DNA from 3 places in the Gordonia humi genome. Region 3 is predicted to be linked to each of the others. Evidence: riboswitches for the same ligand, from Rfam matches in the RefSeq annotation. Region 3 holds a riboswitch; each other region holds the start of a gene.
The links. A riboswitch is a leader RNA that binds a small molecule or an ion and turns the genes downstream of it on or off. The one in region 3 is predicted to bind cobalamin.
Positions count from the first base shown of each region.

Region 1: it holds a riboswitch for cobalamin, as region 3 does, so the genes downstream of both, BKA16_RS20040 (ABC transporter substrate-binding protein) here and metE (5-methyltetrahydropteroyltriglutamate--homocysteine S-methyltransferase) in region 3, are expected to answer to the same signal.
Region 2: it holds a riboswitch for cobalamin, as region 3 does, so the genes downstream of both, BKA16_RS17950 (ABC transporter substrate-binding protein) here and metE (5-methyltetrahydropteroyltriglutamate--homocysteine S-methyltransferase) in region 3, are expected to answer to the same signal.

Region 1 covers NZ_JACIFP010000001.1:4,330,320-4,336,829, reverse strand. The annotation lists gene BKA16_RS20055 (response regulator) at 1-176, opposite strand, end outside; gene BKA16_RS20050 (sensor histidine kinase) at 169-1,833, opposite strand; gene BKA16_RS20045 (CitMHS family transporter) at 1,862-3,250, opposite strand; cobalamin riboswitch at 3,424-3,609, shown strand; gene BKA16_RS20040 (ABC transporter substrate-binding protein) at 3,593-4,612, shown strand; gene BKA16_RS20035 (FecCD family ABC transporter permease) at 4,675-5,676, shown strand; gene BKA16_RS20030 (ABC transporter ATP-binding protein) at 5,673-6,464, shown strand; gene BKA16_RS20025 ((2Fe-2S) ferredoxin domain-containing protein) at 6,461-6,510, shown strand, end outside.
Region 2 covers NZ_JACIFP010000001.1:3,901,947-3,908,456, reverse strand. The annotation lists gene BKA16_RS17955 (hypothetical protein) at 1-571, shown strand, start outside; cobalamin riboswitch at 636-816, shown strand; gene BKA16_RS17950 (ABC transporter substrate-binding protein) at 874-1,905, shown strand; gene BKA16_RS17945 (iron chelate uptake ABC transporter family permease subunit) at 1,902-2,930, shown strand; gene BKA16_RS17940 (ABC transporter ATP-binding protein) at 2,927-3,706, shown strand; gene BKA16_RS17935 (ATP-binding protein) at 3,739-6,510, shown strand, end outside.
Region 3 covers NZ_JACIFP010000001.1:2,463,726-2,470,235, reverse strand. The annotation lists gene BKA16_RS11245 (proline dehydrogenase family protein) at 1-1,403, shown strand, start outside; gene putP (sodium/proline symporter PutP) at 1,513-3,051, shown strand; cobalamin riboswitch at 3,094-3,312, shown strand; gene metE (5-methyltetrahydropteroyltriglutamate--homocysteine S-methyltransferase) at 3,446-5,758, shown strand; gene BKA16_RS11230 (pyruvate carboxylase) at 5,857-6,510, opposite strand, start outside.

The sequences.
Region 1 (6,510 bases), 1.9 Mb from region 3:
AGCAGCGCGAGATCGACCGGGACCCCGTCGGCGAACACCGCGCGGGCCGCGGCGACGGTGCCGGCCCGGGCGGCGACGCGGAAGCCGGGGAGGGCGTCGACGATCGCCGCGTGCAGGCGGGCGACGCGGAAGTCGTCGTCGAGGATCAGTACGCCGATGTCGTTCGGGTCAGTCATCGTGAGGTCCTTCGGTCATCGCATCGGGCAGATCGGCGACGAAGACGGTCCGCGCCGACGCGCTCGGGCCGCCGGGATCGGCGACGCGGAGGTCGCCGCCGTGTCGTCGGCAGATCTGCCGACACAACGACAGTCCCATGCCTCGGCCGCCGGGGACCGCCGTGTGATCTTTGGACGAGCGGCCTTCGTCGAAGACCTCGCCGGGATCGTCGAAGACGATGCCCGGGCCGTCGTCGGCCACGGTGATCCACAGTGCACGGCGGTCGGTGAGGAGTTCCACGTCGACGCCGCCACCCGGGCCCGCGGCCTCGACCGCGTTGTCGAGGAGGTTGCCGAGCACGGTGGTGGCGGCGACCGGTTCGGCGAGCGCGCCCGCCACCCAGGTCTGCGGGCCGAGGGTGACGGTCACTCCGCGCTCGCGCGCCAGCACGGCCTTCGCGTCGAGGAACGCGTGCAGGTGCGGTTCGGCGACGTTCGCCAACCCGTCGATCCCGGAGCGTCCGCCGGATCCGGTGATCTCGTCCAGATAGTCGACGGCCTCGTCGACGTCGCCGTGGCGCAGGAGGCCGCCGAGCACGTGGAAGCGATTCGCCGTCTCGTGTCGTTGTGCTCGCAGCGCTTCGCTCAACGAGCGCACGGTGTCGAGTTCGGCGGTCAGATTCTCGATGTCGGTTCGGTCGACGACTGACAGGACCATGCCGAGGTCGCGACCGTCGGCGTCGACGCGGTGTGTACTCGCCATCACCACCCGATCGCCGACGGTCGCCGCGATGGGAACCTCATGCGGTCGGTCGAGTGTGCGACGGATGCGCGGGGTCAGGCCCAGATCGTCGACGGACGTCCCCGTCGTCGCGTCCACATCGAGGAGACGGCGCGCGCGGTCGTTGACCATGCGGAGCCGACCGGCGGCGTCGATCGCGAGCACGCCGTCGGCGAGCGAATGCAGCACGGCGCGCTGCTCGCCGACCAGGTCGACGAGCTCGTCGGGTTCCAGACCCAGGGTGAGGCGACGCCACCGCCGGGCGAGCAGCGCCGACCCCATGACGCCGACGGCCAGTGCCGCGGCGGCCAGCCCGACGGTGACGACGATGTCGTGGCGGGTCGCGTCGGAGACCCGCTGCGTGGAGATGCCGGTGCTGACGAAGCCGACGACGTCGCCCGCGTCGTCGGTGACCGGCGCCTTGCCGCGCACCGACTCGCCGAGCGTGCCCCGGTCGGTCTCCATCACATCCTGCCCGGCCAACACCGCGCCGGGGTCGGTGGACACGGGCCTGCCGATCTCGGCGGGATCGGGATGGGCCACTCGGACACCGTCGGCGTTGGCGATCACCACGAACAGCACACCCGTGCGCCGGGTGATGTCGAGCGCCTCGCGTTGCAGGACGCCGGAGGCGAGTGCGGCCGGGTCGAGGTCGCGTCCCTGCTCGGCGAGCAGCAGCCGCCGCACGTCGGGGTCGCCGGCCACTGCCCGGGCGACGGCGAGTGCCCGCTCCGCGTGCTCGACCCGCATGTCGTCGTCGACCTTGGCGATGTGCCAGCCGAAACCGACGACGAGACAGACGACGATCACCGCGATCTGCAGAAGCAGCACCTGCGCGACCAACGGCACCCGCCCCGGTCGTCGGACCGGGGCGGTGCCGTCGGGGGAATCCGCCATGGGAGTCAGCGTAGGACCTGGGATCGGCTCAGAGCGGGATCGCGCCGACGAGTCCGCCGACCACGAGCATGATGACCGAGACGATCGCGGCCCGCCACAGCACCTTCTTGTGATGGTCGGCCAGGGGCACCGCGGCCAGCGCCACCAGCAGAAGGATGGCCGGGACCAGCGGGCTCTGCATGTGCACGGGCTGTCCGGTGATCGACGCGCGCGCCATCTCGGCGGGATCGATGCCGTACTTCGACGCGGTCTCGGTCAGCACCGGCATCACGCCGAAGTAGAACGCGTCGTTGCTCATCAGGAACGTCAACGGAATCGACAGCACGCCCGCGACGATCGCCATGTGCGGACCCATCCAGTCGGGGATCGCGCCGGTCATCCAGTGGGCGAGCGCGTCGACCATGCCGGTCCCGGCGAACACTCCGGTCAGCACCGCGGCCGCAAGCACCATCGCCACGACGGACACGATCGACGAGGAGTGCGAGACGATCGCCGCCTGCTGATCCTTGATCCGCGGGAAGTTGATCACCAGGGCCAGACCCGCGGCGATCATGAACAGCACCGGAATCGCGACGACGTCGGCGCCGAGGACGGCGAGCAGGGCGACGGTGAGCGCGGCGTTGACCCACAGCAGACCGGGGCGCAGGGTGGGTCGGTGCGGATCGAGGACTCCGCCGAACGAGCCGTCGTCGCTCGACCCCGAACCGGCGGACGACCCCGGTCGGTCGGCGGGCGGCAGGTCGCCGCCGCCGGCCGACACCGATGCCGTCGCGGTCGCCAGGACCGACGGGCGGATCTCGATGCGGCCGATGCGGCGTCGCTCCATGACGCCGAGGTGATAGGCGAATGCCAGCACGACGACCATGCCCGCGACCAGCGACGGGATCATCGGGACGAACACGTCTGAGGCGTCGATCTTCAACGCGGCGGCCGCACGCGCCGTGGGACCACCCCACGGCAGGATGTTCATCGTGCCGTTCGCCAGGCCGGCGACCACTGTGAGCACCACCGGGCTCACCCCGAGTTTCAGGTAGAGCGGCAGCAGAGCCGAGGTGACGATGATGAAGGTCGTCGACCCGTCGCCGTCCAGGGAGACGACGGCGGCGAGGACACCGGTGCCGACCACCAGCCTGGCCGGGTCGTCGCGGACCAGCCGGACCACGCCGCGCACGATCGGATCGAACAGGCCGACGTCGATCATGATGCCGAAGAAGATGATCGCGAAGAACAGCATCGCGGCCGTCGGCGCGAGGTCGGTGATCCCGTCGGTGATCATGTCGCTGATGCCGAGCCCGGCCCCGGCGAACAGTCCGAAGATCGTCGGGACCAAGATCAACGCCACGACCGGCGTCGCGCGTTTGGTCATGATCAGGAACATGAACACGGCCACCATGGCCAGTCCCAGAGCCACCAGCATCGTCGTCTCGTTTCACTCCTGTCGGCCACCGGGTGTGGCGCGACGCCTGAGAAGAGTCTGGGAGCGGTGTGCGTCACAGTCACGCTTGTGCGCGTAAGGCTCGTTTCGAACGTTTCGCGCGGCGTCCGGAACGATCCGGACAGAAGGTGCGGTCCGGACGAGCGCACTGATAGCATTCGGCACGACGTCACGGTGAACGGGAAGACCGGTGAAAGACCGGCGCGGTACTCGCCACTGTGAGCAGGTCCGGCACGAGCCGCGAAGCTGACGACTTCGGCCACTGAGGACGACTCCTCGGGAAGGCGCTCGTGCGGGCAGCCCTGCGAAGCCAGGAGACCGGCCGTGACCGACACCGATATTCCACGAGTCATGGAAGGCGGGGCATCAAGAATGCACACCCGTTTCACCGTCGGCACCGGTCTGGTCGCCGCGACACTACTTCTCGCCGGGTGCTCGAGCACCAACGGCACCGACGACGCCGACAGAGGATCGGGTGAGATCGTCGTTCACAACTGCGGGCGCGACGTGACTCTGCCGCACGCCGCGGACGCCGCCATCACCGTCAACCAGGGCGCCACCGAATCCGCACTGGCGATCGGAGCCGGTGGTCAGCTGATCGGCACCGCCTACCTCGACGACGAGATCGCACCGCAGTGGGCCGACGCCTACAAGAAGATCCCCGTCCTCGCGCCGGAGTACCCGGATCGGGAGAAGGTGATCGAGGCGAAACCAGATCTCGTCGCGGCGTCGTACGCTTCGGCGTTCGACGACAAGGCGCTCGGCAGCCGCGACGAGCTCGCGGGCCTGGGAATCGAGACCTACGTATCGCCGTTCGGCTGCGCCGACAAGAGCGATCGCCCCGACCCGTCCTGGGACGCAATCGCCGGTGAGACGTCCGACTACGGCAAACTGTTCGGCCGTGAGGACGCCGCGGACACGGTCAACGACCAGATGCGGGCGACCCTCGACACGGTGACGACCGCGAAGGCCGGCGCGGACAAGAAGATCTTCTGGTACGACAGCGCCACCGACACTCCGTTCGTCGGGGCGGGCGACGGCGGTCCGCAGCTGATCATCGACGCGGTCGGCGGCACCAACGTGTTCGACCGACTCGAGGGCGGCTGGGCGGACGGCAACTGGGAGGACGTGGTCCGGGCCGATCCGGATGTGATCGTCCTCGCCGATGCGGGCTGGGACACCGCGGCCGCCAAGCGGACCTATCTGGAGAGCGATCCGGTGCTGAAGAATCTGAGAGCGGTGCGCGACGGCGCCTTCGTCGTCCTGCCGTTCTCCGAATCGACCCCGGGCGCTCGCCTGATCGACGGCGCGAAATCGGTCTCCGACCAACTGGCGAAGCTCTGACCTCCGTAACCGGACACGGAGCACCCGCCGCGGCCACCTCGGCCAGGATCTACGCGATATGGGTGTGCGGGCTGCTCGCCGCCCTCGCGGTGAGCGTCGGCGTCGGCGTCGCCGCGGGAGCGGCGGACATCTCGCTCGGTGACGTGTACACCGCGCTCGCGGGGCAGATCGGCATCGGACCGGGCGTGGACGCGAACACCGCGTACATCGTCGTCGACCTACGCGCTCCCCGCGTCGTCGAGGCGGCCGTGATCGGCGCGGGGCTGGCCGTGTGCGGCGGCGTCCTGCAGTCGTTGACCGGCAACGTGCTCGCCGACCCGTACATTCTCGGGATGGCCTCCGGCGCGTCGGTCGGTGCGACGATCGTGATCACGACCGGGGTGGCCGCCGCAGGGTTCGCCGGCATGGGTGCGGTGTCGACGGCGGCGTTCGTCGGCGCCGTCGGCGCTCTCGTGCTGGTCTTCGCGATAGCGACCACCCGAACCGGCGCGCTGATGCCGGGCCGGCTGATCCTCGCCGGAGTCGCGGTGGCTCAGCTGGGCTCGGCGATCTCCGCGGTCTTCATCCTGATCGCCGATCACGGCGCCGCCGAACAGGTGATGCGGTGGACCCTCGGTTCGGTCGCGGGTGCTCGATGGCCCCGGATGCCGTTGCTGCTGATCATCGTCGGCGTCGTCGTGGCCGTGGTGATCGGCGCATCCCGCGTCCTCGACGCCTTCGCGTTCGGTGAGCGCAGCGCGATGTCGTTGGGCGTCGATGTGGCGAAGGTCCGTTGGGGGCTGTACATCGTCGTCTCGCTGTGCACCGCGGCGATGGTGGCCGAGGCCGGGATCATCGGTTTCGTGGGGCTGGTGGTGCCGCACGCCGCGCGCATGGTGGTCGGGCCGCTGCACGCCAGGCTGCTGCCGATCACCGCCCTCGGCGGAGCGCTTCTCCTGGTGTGGGCCGACGTCCTGGCCCGCAGCGTGGTTCCGCAACGGGAACTGCCGGTCGGTCTGATCACGGCGATCATCGGTGTCCCGGCCTTCGTATGGCTGCTTCGGCGACGACGAGGCGATCTATGACGTCGCCGCCCACGATCGGGGTCGAGTCGGTCTCGTTCCGCACATCGGGGACGACCCTGCTCGACGACGTCACCTGCACGGCACCCGCCGGTGCCCTGACCGGGATCATCGGACCGAACGGTTCCGGCAAGACCACAATGATATCACTGATCGCGCGGTGGCAGAAGCCGACGATCGGGCGGATCACCCTCGACGGGCGCCCGGTCGACGCCTGGCGTCGTCGTGACTACGCGCGACGAGTGGCGGCCGTGGAACAGCACTCGGACACCGAACTGGACCTCACCGTCGAGCAGGTCGTCGGCCTCGGCGCCATACCGCACGGCTCCGGCTGGGGATCGCCGGTCGATCGTCGGACCGACGTGACCGAGCATCTCGACGCACTCGCCATCACCGGCCTCCGACATCGGACGTGGCGGACGCTCTCGGGCGGTGAACGGCAGCGGACCCACGTCGCGCGGGCGTTCGCGCAACGGTCCGCGGTACTCCTGCTCGACGAGCCCACGAACCATCTCGACCCGGCCGCCGCCGTCGACCTGCTCGCCGCGGTACGGGACTCGCACCACACGGTGGTGGCCGCGCTCCACGACCTGTCGTCGGCGGCGATGTTCTGCGACCACCTGGTGGTCCTCCGAGCCGGACGAATCGTGGCCGAAGGCACGCCCGACGAGGTGCTGACCACGGAGCTGCTGGCCGACGTCTACGGGCTGGACGCCGAGATCGTGCCCCATCCGCGGACCGGGCGACCGATGGTCGTGGTCTGCGGGACCGTTGGAGAGGAGAGACGATGAGTGTGGACTGGATGATCGTCACCGTGCCCACCGACCGCGACATCGA
Region 2 (6,510 bases), 1.4 Mb from region 3:
CGAAGCGGCGAACAAGGTTCTCAACCAGTTGGGAATCACGCCGTTCACACCGACTGTCGGTCTGTGCACTGACTTCAGTCTGTCCCTCGCGGCGGGCGGTGCCGTCGCAGGTCCGTACACCCCGGGCGTCGGCGACTTGACGGTCGAGGTCCCGCTGGTCGGCGACATCGACCTGAACGCGGTGAAGAAGGGGGAAGTCCTTTACGGTTTCGTGCCGACCGGTCTGATCAACGACTCCGGCGACAAGTCCGGGATGAGAGTCGCGTGGTTCAACGTGAACACGTTCAAGGGCGGTCTCGGGGAGCCGATGGGCGGCGTCACCGACATCATCCTCGATGCGGTCAACAAGCGGATCGCCGAGTCCGACGTCCTCGGTCTGGCAGCCATCGCCAAGCCGGTCATCGAATCCACGCTGACGCCCGCGCTGAATCTGATCCCCAATAACGGAGTCAGGGCAGGCCTGGTCGACACCGGCTCCGGCACGGTCCTCTCCGCCATCTACGGAACGGTGAAGAAGGGCGATGCCACGTGCTTCTTCTTCCCGTCGCTGGGCATCGCGACGGCGAAGTAGCCGACCTCCACTGTGCCCGGGACCACCGTCGGGTGGTCCCGGGCACAGTCGTCTCACGGCGAAAAGTTACGATTGCCTCGCCAGCGTGCCCGACGAGTCGGGCAGGGAACCCGGTGCGAGTCCGGGACTGACGCGCAGCGGTGAGAGCGACGCGTCGGACACATGTCACTGGGTAACGGCCTGGGAAGACGTCCGACAGCGGCAGACCTCGAGTCCGAAGACCTGCTGGCTCGCGCGGGAGCACTCCCGCGCCGATCCGCAGACGAGCTTCGCGTTCCACAGCTCGCGGCCCGAAGGACACCATGCCTCACCCTCGCCGAATCCTGGCCGGAGCCGTCGCGCTCGCCGGCTCCGTCGCACTCCTCGCCGGATGCGGGTCGTCGGACGACTCGTCGCCGCACTCGACCGCCGAGGGATTTCCCGTCTCGCTCGCGAACTGCGGTGAGCAGGTGACGGTCGACGCGCCGCCGCAGCGCATCGTCTCGCTGAACCAGGGCACGACCGAGGCGCTGTTGTCGCTCGGTCTCGCCGACCGGATGGCGGGGACGGCGACGTGGACCGACCCCGTCCTGCCGTCCCTCGCTGAGGAGAACGACAAGGTCAAGCGGATCTCGAACGACTGGCCGTCGTTCGAATCGGTCCTGGCCGAGGATCCTGACCTGGTGACGGCGTCGTTCTCGTCGACGTTCGACAAGGGTGGAACGGCGCCGCGGTCGCGGTTCACCGAGTTGGGCGTCCCGACGTACCTCGCACCGTCCGACTGCGAGGGCAAGGACGACACCGGCGGCGACGGATCGCGCAGCACCGATTTCACGCTCGATCTCGTCTACAAGGAGATCACCCAGCTCGGTGAGCTCACCGGAACCTCCGACAGAGCCGCCGAGGTCGTCGCGGATCTGAAGAAGCGAGTGGCGACCGCCGCCGACTCGGTGCACGCGCAGGGCACGACGGTGCTGTACTGGTTCTCCGACTCGGAGTCGCCCTATATGGCCGGCTGCTGCGGTGCGCCCGGCGTCATCTCCCGCGAGCTCGGTCTCAAGAACGTCTTCGACGACACACGCGACGAGTGGCCGCAGATCAGCTGGGAGGAAGTCGCCAGCAGGAATCCGCAGGTCCTGGTGATCGGCAACCTGACCCGCGACATCCAGTCCGGCGAGTCGGCGCAGAAGAAGATCGACTTCCTCGAGTCGAACCCGGTGACCCGCGAGATGGACGCGGTCAAGAACAAGCGCTACATCATCGCCACCGGTGCGGAGATGAATCCGTCGCTGCGCACCGCTTACGGCGTCCAGAACGTCGCCGACGGTCTGCGCGAGCTCGGTCTGAGTAAGTGACGCGACTGCAGTCTCACCCGTCCGCCGTCGCCGCCCTATGGCTCGGCGGACTGGTACTGCTGTCGATCTCCATCGGATTCGCCATCACCATCGGACCGTCGGACCTCGGATTCTCCGATGTCGCGTCGTCGGTGCGCGCCGAGTTGTTCGGCGGGAGCTCCGGGCTGTCGAAGCTGCAGGAGTCGATCATCTGGAAGCTGCGGCTCCCACAGTCGGTGCTGGCCGCGGCCTGCGGCGCCGGACTCGCGGTGTGCGGCGGCGTCCTGCAGTCTCTGCTGCGCAATCCGCTCGCCGACCCCTTCGTCCTCGGCGTGTCCTCGGGCGCCTCGGTCGGTGCGGTCTCGGTGATCCTGCTCGGATTCGGCGCGGGAGTCATCGGCATGGCGGGCGGTGCCTTCCTCGGAGCGTTGGCCGCATTCGCACTGGTCCTGCTGTTGGCGAGGCTGGCGGGCGGGACCACCGACCGCGTGGTTCTCGCGGGTATAGCGGCCACTCAGCTGTTCTCGGCGCTCACCTCGTTCATCGTCTACACCTCAGCCGACGCCGAGCAGACGCGCGGCGTCTTGTTCTGGCTGCTGGGCTCACTCTCGTCACCGTCGTGGACCGAAGTCGCCGTGTGCGGTACGGCGACGATCCTCGGACTGGCGATCTGCCTGCTGTCGTCGGGGGCGCTGGACGCATTCGCGTTCGGCAACGACGCGGCCGCATCGCTCGGAGTGAACGTCGCGCGCACTCGTCTGCTGCTGCTGTGCGTGACGGCGTCGATCACCGCGGTGGTGGTGAGCGTCTCGGGCGCGATCGGCTTCGTCGGGCTGGTGCTGCCGCACGCCGCACGTGCGATCGTCGGCGTCCGCCACCGCGTGATGATGCCGACCCTGGCGATCATCGGCGCCCTGTTCCTCGTGTGGGCCGACGTCGCGGGCCGGGTCGTGATCGCTCCGCGCGAACTGCCGATCGGAGTGATCACCGCGATCGTCGGCGTGCCGATGTTCGTACTGGTCCTGATCCGTCAGGGGCGCCGATGATTCTGCGCGCCGACGGAGTCGGCTGGAGTGCGGGGCGTCGCACGATCCTGTCCGACGTCGACCTGCGGGTGTCGCCGGGCGAGGTCGTCGGGCTGATCGGGCCCAACGGATCGGGCAAGTCGTCGTTGCTGCGGCTGCTCGCGGGCCTGCGCAGGCCCGCGACGGGGACGGTCTTCCTCGACGGCACCGCGATCGGGTCGCTGCCTCGTCGCACCGTGGCGCAGAGCGTGGCGTTCGTCGAGCAGGCGGCCACCACCGATCAGAACCCGACCGTGAGCGACGTACTCGAGTTGGGGCGGACACCGCATCGTCGGAGTTGGACGGTCGGCTCGGCCCGCGACCGAAAGATCATCGAGACGGTCGCGCGGGAGACCGAGATCGACGGCATGCTCGACGAGCACTACGGTTCCCTCTCGGGCGGTGAACGACAGCGCGTGCAGATCGCGCGGGCGTTCGTCCAGGAGCCGCAGGTGATGATCTTCGACGAGCCGACGAATCACCTCGACATCAAATATCAGCTCAGTCTGATGGAACTGGTCGCCGCGCACGTAGCGGACACCGACGCGTCCGCGATCATCGCCCTGCACGATCTGAACCTGGCGACCATGTTCTGCGACCGCATCGTCGTGCTCTCCGCCGGACGCGTGGTCGGTGAGGGGCCGCCGTCGCAGACGATCACCGAGTCGATGATCGGCGATGTCTTCGGTGTTCAGGCGCGCATCGTCGACGACGACGGAGTCTGGGTGCGCGTGGATCGCGACGGTTCGCCGTCGTAGAGACCTCGTCGGCTCGTACTACCCTGGTAGCGATGTCACCGGACCCCTCTGCTCAGCGTCACACGCCGGTGATCGGACTACTGGGGCCGGTCACCGTCGACGGTCGCGCCGTGCCCGGTGTGCGCGCACAGCGACTGCTCACCGCGTTGGCTCTCGCGCGGCGACCGGTGTCGAGCGATCATCTGATCGAGCAGGTCTGGGGTGGGGACACTCCCAAGTCGCCACAGGCAGCGCTGCACACGCAGCTCTCCCGACTGCGGTCGTTGGTCGACGTCGTCGGATCGGACGGGCGGTATCGCCTCGGCGTGGTCGTCACCGACCTCGTCCTCGCCGAACAGGCACTCGCGGACGGGGATCCGGCGGCGGCCGCGGCCTACTTCCGAGGCGATCCGCCCGACGAGGTCCGGGCGGACGCGGACCGCCTCCGTGCTCGGATCGACGAGCGCCGCATGCACGACGCACTGGCGGCGGGCGATCATCGCGTCGCGGAGGAGATCGCGTCGGCTCGGGCGGCCGCGGATCCGCTCGATGAGACCGCGCACGTCGCGTTGATGCGGGCCATGGCGGGTGCCGGCCGCACAGCCGAGGCCCTCGCCGTATTCGCCCGACTCCGACGCACCCTGGCCGTGGAACTCGGCGCCGACCCGGGCGAGGAGGCGGCGGAGCTCAACACCCGGCTGTTGTCCGGGGGCGCCGACACCCGACGGAGCCGTCGACGGCCCAAGACCGAGACGTTGATCGGCCGCGACCTCGACGTGGCGGCGCTGACCGATCTGCTCGACGCCCATTCGGTGGTGACGGTTCAGGGGCCGGGCGGCGTGGGCAAGACCTCCATCGCGCAGGTGGTCGGCGACCGGCTCGCGGCCGGCGGCACGTCGGTTCACGTCGTCCTGCTCGCCGCGGTCCGTGCCGAAGCCGACCTGATCGGCGCGGTGGCGGCGGCCCTCGGCGTCGGCGAGTCGGATGTCCGGACGTCGTCGTTGCCGAGGCCGTTCGCGCCGGATCTGTCCGAACGGCTCGGCGATGCGCTACGCGGCGGCGACACGCTCCTCATACTGGACAACTGCGAGCAGGTGATCGACGCCTGTGCGCAGCTCGTCGACTCGCTGGTCGGCGCGCTGCCCGACCTGCGCGTGCTCGTGACGAGTCGGTCGCCGCTGCTCATCGCCGCCGAGCAGGTGTACCAGCTGCCCGTCCTGCCGACGACGGGCGACGACTCGCCGGGCGCCGAACTGTTCACTCGACGAGCACGATCGGTGCGTCCGGACGCCGTGCTCGATCCCGCCGCCGTCGCCGACTTGTGCGGCCAACTCGACGGGTTGCCGCTCGCGATCGAACTCGCGGCCGCCCGCATCCGGGTGATGAGCGTCGATGAGATCGCAGCGGGGCTGACCGAGCGGTTCGCGTTGCTCCGGTCGGCGGACCGCACGGCCCCCGACCGCCATCGCACCCTCGAAGCGGTCATCGACTGGAGTTGGGACCTGCTCGACGACGACGCCCGCGTCGCGCTGCGACGCACGTGCCTGTTCCCGAACGGGTTCACCGTCGCCGCGGCGGCGGCAGCCACCGGAATGCGGGGCGCGGCGCTGATGGACGCGCTGCAGGCGCTCGGCGACCAGTCTCTGCTGCGTGCGTACGATCTCGACGGACGCACCCGCTATCGCATGCTCGAGATGGTCCGCGAGTTCGGCGAGGCGGAACTCGTCGCCGCGGGCGAGCGCGCCGAGGTGGTGGCCGCGATGTCGGAGTGGGCCCGCGATCTGTGCGACGACGTCCGCGGCCGCTACCGTCAGGTGCCCGACCGCGAGCTGGTGGCCGAGGTCGTCGGCGACGTCGAGAACCTCGTGTGGGTGCTCCGGCAGGCCGTGGACGATGCGCCGCGCGGCGACGCCGTCGAGACCGTCGTGACGGTCTTCCCGGTGATCGCCGTGTTCTGGGCCAGCCGCGGTCTGCACGCGGAGGCGGCGGCGTGGGCGGTGCGTGTGATCGACGCGTTGCCGATTCCGCGACGCGACGACGAGCGACTCCGGGAACCCTGGCAGTTGACCGCTGTCGTGGCGGCCGCGCACGTCCTGCCCGTCGGGAACCTGCGCTCGATGGCCCGGGCGTCGTGGATGCTGCGTCGCCTGACCAGACCGGACCGGACCTACCTCGACCCGGTCGACTTCCTGGTCGCGTTGCTCTCGACCAGACGGATGCCCGCCGCCTACCGAATCGTCCTGCGCGGTCTGCAGCCGGGTCGCCCGGACCTCGTCCGGTGGGCGGCCCTGAGCATCCGCTTCAACATCCGGGAGAACATCGGCGATCTCGACGGTGCGCTGCGCGACAGCATCGAGGTGGCGCGTCTGGCGGGAAGGCCGGACTCGTTCACCGCGGCGATGACCGACATGACCACGGCCAGCCTGCTGGGTCAGCGCGGACAGTGGGAGCAGGCGTTGGTCCTCTACGAGCGCACCGTGGAACGATTCGACGAACTCGGGGCCGTCGACGACGCCCAGCAGGTGGGCGCGTACATCGTCGCGTCACTGCTGGCTCTCGGCCGGCTGGACGAGGCGCGTGAACGGCTCGACGATCTGACCGACGGGTGGAAGCCCGGCGATCCGACACCGCAGGGCGGACCGGAGTCGCTCGCCGGGATGATGACCGTCCTCGGCGAGTACCAGCGACTGTCGGGAACGGCGTCGAACGACGACATCGCGACGCTGCTGGGGCAGTCGGCGGACCTGCTCGTCGGTGCCGAATCGACCGAACGACGCGATCCGGGGGTGATCGGCGTGGTCAGTGCCGCCGTCGCCGGGATGATC
Region 3 (6,510 bases):
ACACCGCTGCGCTCTTCCAGTCCTGGCGCGCCGACCTGCGAATCAACGCCGAGACCTCCGGCAAGAACGCCCTCGTCGTGACGCCGTCGGCCGACCGCGATCTCGCGATCTCGGATCTGGTGCACAGTGCGTTCGGGCATGCCGGACAGAAGTGTTCGGCCGCGTCGCTGGGCATTCTCGTCGGCAGCGTCTACGACTCTCGGCGGTTCCGCCGACAGCTCGTCGACGCGGCGGCGTCGATGGTCGTCGGATGGCCGACGGACATGTCGGCGACCGTCGGGCCGCTCACCGAGGAGCCGAGCGACAAACTCAGGCGTGCGCTGACCACCCTGGAACCGGGCGAGTCGTGGCTGCTCGAACCGCGCATGCTCGACGAGACCGGCCGACTGTGGTCACCGGGTGTCAAGGACGGCGTGGCACCCGGTTCGTTCTTCCACCTGACCGAGTGCTTCGGCCCCGTCTTGGGACTGATGCGCGCCGCCGACCTCGACGAGGCGCTGAGGCTGCAGAACGGGACCGACTTCGGGCTCACGGCGGGACTGCACTCCCTCGACCCGCGCGAGGTCCGCACCTGGCTCGACCGGATCGACGCGGGCAACGTCTACGTCAATCGCCCGATCACCGGCGCGATCGTCCGCCGTCAATCGTTCGGCGGGTGGAAGCGGTCATCGGTCGGACTCGGGTCGAAGGCCGGTGGCCCCAACTACCTGATGATGCTCGGCGAATGGTCCGACTCCCCGATCTCGGGCCCCGTGGCGGCGCCCGAGACTCCCGCGATCGCGACGTTCGCCCGATCGGTCTCGACGGCCCTGGCCGACGAGGACCGCGCATGGCTGTCGGCGGCACTCGCCGACGACGACCACGCCTGGGCGTCCGAGTTCGGCACCGGCCGCGACGAGTCCGGATTGCACAGTGAGGCGAACGTCTTCCGGTACCGCCCGGCGCACGCGGTGCTGCGGGTGTCCGACGACGCGTCGCCCGCCGCGACGGCGCGCGTCCTGGCGGCCGTGGCTCTGTCCGGGGCCCGTGTCGACGTCAGTGCGTCCCCGGCCGTCGACGAGGCCACCGCGACCGTCCTCGGCTCGGCGGCCGACCTCGGCCTCCCGGTCAGGACGGAGTCGGACGTCGATCTCGCCGTCGCCGTCGCCGCTCTCGACGCGTCGCGGATTCGCCTGGTCGGCGCCACACCGGAGCTGCTGCGCGACGCCGTCGCCCAGCGCGCGGACGTCGCACTCCTCGACGACGCGGTGACCTCGTCCGGCCGGGTGGAGCTGCGGCACTGGCTGCTCGAACAGGCGGTGTCCATGTCCCTGCACCGCTTCGGCAACCCGAATCCGGCATTCCACCGGCTGTCGGCCGAACTGACGACACCGGCACGATTGACGCGGTCGTACGCTTCGTGAATCCGAACCAATAGCATCGCGTCGATTCGTTCGGATTCACATGTAGTAGGCGCGCGACGGACGGCAGACTTCCCTCTGGCGAGATGCCGATCACACCGAGGGAGTCTTCATGTCAGTAGCGTCCGACGGTCGCGCGTTCCAGATCTTCGCCGTCGTCCTGTACTTCACGGCGATGCTCGGCATCGGGTTCTACGCCTACCGTAAGACGAAGAACGATCTGGACGGCTACATGCTCGCCGACCGCGGTCTCAAGCCGTGGATCGCGGCGTTGAGCGCGGGCGCATCCGACATGTCGGGCTGGCTGTTGATGGGCCTGCCCGGTGCGATGTACGTGTCGGGCCTGTCGGAGTCGTGGATCATGATCGGTCTGTTGATCGGTGCGTGGGCCAACTGGCGGCTCACCGCGCCCAGGCTTCGGGCGTACACCGAGATCGCCGGTGACGCGATCACCATCCCGAGCTTCTTCGAGACGCGGCTGCGCGACTCGTCCCGGGTGCTGCGCATCACCTGCGGTGTCATCATCCTGGTGTTCTTCACGTTCTACGTGTCGAGCGGCATGGTCGCCTCGGGCAAGTTCTTCGACAGCGCGTTCGGCGTCGACTACACCGTCGGCATGTTGATCGTGGCCGGTGTCACGATGCTGTACACGCTCTTCGGCGGGTTTCTCGGGGCGTCGCTCACCGACGTCGCGCAGGGCATCCTGGTGGTCGTGGCGCTGCTGGCGGTTCCGATCATCGGCATCATCGATCTGGGCGGTGTCGGTGCCACGATCGACGGGGTCCGCGCGGTCGATCCGGACGACCTCAGCTTCTTCGCGGGCAGCTCCGCGATCGCGATCATCTCGTCGGTGGCGTGGGGACTCGGGTACTTCGGTCAGCCGCACGTCATCGTGCGATTCATGGCGTTGCGCTCCCCCGGCGAGGCGGGCACCGCGCGCCGGATCGGCATCGCGTGGATGTTCGCGTGCGCCCTCGGTGCGGTCGGCACGGCGCTCGTCGGCATCGCCTACTTCGCCGAGCACACGGCCGACGCGCCCGACGACGCCGAGACCGTGTTTCTGGCCCTGTCGCAGATCCTGTTCCACCCGTTCATCGCGGGGCTGGTCCTGGCCGCGGTGCTCGCGGCGATCATGTCGACCATCTCCTCGCAGCTCATCGTCTGCTCATCGGCCCTGATCGAGGACCTGTACAAGCTGGTCGCGGCCAAGACCGGTCGCCGCGAACTCAGCGACACCACCTATGTCCGCCTCGGGAGGCTCGGTGTGCTCACGATCGCGGTGATCGCCGCGGTGCTGGCGATCTCTCCGTCGAACAGCATCCTGGACCTCGTCGCCTTCGCCTGGGCGGGATTCGGTGCGGCCTTCGGCCCCGCGGTCGTCTTGTCCCTGTACTGGCGACGCTTCACCGCGTGGGGTGCACTCACCGGCATCGTCACCGGGGCGGTCGTCGCCTACGCCTGGGGACGATCGTGGTTGAGCGACGACATGTACGAGATCGTCCCCGGCGTCGCCGCGAGCTTCGTCGTCGCCGTCGCGGTCAGCCTGGCCACCTACCGCCCGAACCCGGAGATCGACGCCGAGTTCGACGCGGCGAAGGAGTTGGCGAAGACCGGGGTGATCCCGGCGCCGGCGTCGGACGCCAGGGTTTAACGCACGCGATCTCGCGAATGTGATTCGTCGGGACCGGTCGCTATGATCGGCCTCGCAACAGGTTCGCCTACGACGACGAGTCGTCGCAGGCGTCGAAAGAGGGAATCCGGTGAGAATCCGGAGCTGACCCGCAGCGGTATGTCGGAACGACCGTCGTCACGTGCACTGGGCCTGCCACGGCAGCTCTGGGAAGCGACGACCAGTAGGAGCGCTCAGCGCACGCCGACGAGCCCGAAGACCTGCCTGGTGTACCGGGTGCGCCGCACTCGGTGGCTGTCCGCCTCGTGGATCAGGCGATGACACCGGAGGCCGGCCCGTGCGCGTCGCGGGTCCGCGGTTCTGTGCTCATCTTCTGTCGGGCGACGGTCGTCACCACTGTTTGCAGGAGAAGTACATGTCCGTCGATACGACGACACCCACCCCACCGTTCACCGCGACTGTCCCCGGCACCGCCCGCATCGGTGCGAACCGGGAGCTCAAACGCGCCGTCGAAGCCTACTGGGCCGGGCGCTCGGACCGCGCGGCACTCGAAGCCGTCGCCGCCGAGCTGCGCGCGTCGGACCGTCGCGCCCTCGTCGCGGCAGGCATCGACTCGGTGCCGGTCAACACGTTCTCGTACTACGACCAGGTCCTCGACACCGCTGTGATGCTCGGCGCGCTGCCGCCGCGTGTGACGACGATCGACGACCCGCTGGACCGCTATTTCGCGGCCGCGCGCGGCGCCGGGAACGCAGTGAGCGGGCTGAATGATCCCGGCGCCGACGGCGTCGCCCCCCTCGAGATGACGAAGTGGTTCGACACGAACTACCACTACATCGTTCCCGAGATCGGCCCCGAGACGGCGTTCTCGCTCGACGCGACCAAGGTCCTCGCCGAGCTGGCCGAGGCCGCGGCCGACGGTGTCGCGGGCCGCCCGGTGATCGTCGGACCGATCACCTTCCTCGCCCTGTCGAAGGCCGTCGACGGCGCGGACGCGCCGCTGAGTCGTATCGGCGAGGTCGTCGCCCTGTACGTCGAGCTGCTCGGCGCCCTCGCCGACGCCGGTGCGCAGTGGGTGCAGATCGACGAGCCGATCCTGGTGACCGACGCCGTCGGCGATCTGCCCGCGCTGGCGGAGGACGTCTACACCACGCTGTCGGCGGTGTCGGCGCGTCCGCGGATCCTCGTCCAGACCTACTTCGGCGATGCTCGCGAGTCGCTCGCGGCACTCGGTCGGACCGGAGTCGAGGCCGTCGGTGTCGATCTCGTCGCGGGCGATGTCGACACGGTGGCGGCCGCCGGGCTCGGCGGCAAGATCGTCGTCGCCGGCGTGGTCGACGGCCGCAACGTGTGGCGCACCGATCTCGACGCGGCACTGCGCACCCTCGAAGCGCTCCGCGGCGGCGTCGGCTCACTCGTCGTGTCGACGTCGTGCTCCACACTGCACGTGCCGTACACGCTCGCGGGCGAGGACGGGCTCGACGACGCGCTGCGCGGATGGCTCGCGTTCGCCGCCGAGAAGCACGCCGAGGTCGTCGCCCTGGCCCGCGCCTACGCGAACGGCCGCGCCGACCAGGCCGAGGCGTTCGACGCGGCGGCACAGGCGCTCACGACCCGCGCCACCGATCCGCGCCTGCACGTGGAGTCGGTCCGCACCCGCCTGTCCGCCCTCGCCGAGTCCGACTGGACCCGGCCGGACTCGGCCGCGCGACGCACCGTCCAGGACGCGGCGTTGAATCTGCCCGCACTGGCCACGACGACGATCGGCTCGTACCCCCAGACGACGGACATCCGCAAGGCCCGCCAGGCGTTGCGGACGGGGGCCATCGACGACGCCGAGTACACGCGCCGCATGCAGGCCGAGATCGCGGACGTGATCGCGCTGCAGGAGAAGATCGGCCTCGACGTGCTGGTGCACGGCGAGCCCGAGCGCAACGACATGGTGCAGTACTTCGCCGAGCAGCTCGACGGCTTCTTCGCCACGGCCAACGGCTGGGTCCAGTCGTACGGGTCGCGGTGTGTGCGCCCGCCGATCCTGTTCGGCGACGTGGTGCGGCAGTCTCCGATGACCGTCGACTGGATCGCCTACGCGCAGTCGCTGACGTCGAAGCCGGTCAAGGGCATGCTCACCGGCCCGGTGACGATCCTGGCGTGGTCGTTCGTGCGCGACGACCAGCCGTTGGCCGACACCGCGTTCCAGGTGGCGCTGGCGATCCGCGACGAGACCGTCGACCTCGAGCGGTCCGGGGCGGCCATCATCCAGGTCGACGAGCCGGCGCTGCGGGAGCTGCTGCCGTTGCGCGCCGCCGACCGCGAGGAGTACCTGCGCTGGGCGGTCACCGCGTTCCGGCTGTCCACGGCCGGAGTCGCCGACGCGACGCAGATCCACACGCACCTGTGCTACTCGGAGTTCGGTGAAGTCATCGGCGCGATCGCCGACCTCGACGCGGACGTGACGTCCATCGAAGCCGCCCGTTCGCATATGGAGATCCTCGCCGATCTCAACGCGATCGGCTACCGCAACCAGGTGGGACCGGGTGTCTACGACATCCACTCGCCGCGCGTCCCGGACGCCGACGAGGTGACCGCGTCGCTGCGCGAGGCGCTCGCCGCGGTGCCCGCCGACCGACTCTGGGTCAACCCCGACTGCGGTCTCAAGACCCGGACCACCGAAGAGGTCACCGAGGCTCTGGAGAACCTCGTGGCGGCCGCCCGCGCCGTGCGCTGACGGACCATCCGACGAAGGCCTCCCCACGATGTGGGGAGGCCTTCGTCGTGTGGACCCGCCGCATTGGTGAGCTGCGGCGGGTCGACGCCGTCGCCCGGTCAGCTCAGTTCGACGAGCAGATCGCCCGGAGACACCTCGGTGGCGCCGACCACGACCACCCGAGCGACCGTCCCCGCGGCCGAGCTGGTGATCGACGCCTCCATCTTCATCGCCTCGATGGTGGCGACGACGGAGCCCTCGGCGACCTCGTCGCCCACCGCGACGGCCACCGTGGCGACTCCGGTGAACGGCGCCCCGATCTGCTTCGGGTTCGATCGCTCGGCCTTCTCCGCGGCGGGCACCGCCGGGTCGACTCCGCGGTCGCGGACGGTGACCGACCTCAGCTGCCCGTTGACCGTCATGACGACGGTGCGCTGCCCGGTCTCATCGGGTTCGCTGATCGCTTCCAGTCTGATCAGCAGTTCGACGCCCGGCCGCAGTCGGACTCGATGCTCGAAGCCCGGCTGCAGTCCGAAGAAGAACTGGTGCGCGGGCAGCCGGGACGTGTCGCCGAAGGTCTCCAGGTGCTGCTGGTAGTCGGCTGTCGGGCCGGGGAACAGGAGACGGTTCAGCGCGTCTCGGCGCACCTGGCCGGGTTCGGCGAGCGCGGCGAGGTCGTCGTCGGACAGCTCCGCCTCCGCTGCGCGCCGCTCGCGCCCGGCGAGCACCGCGGTGCGCAGCGGTTCGGGCCAGCCGGCGACCGGTTCACCGAG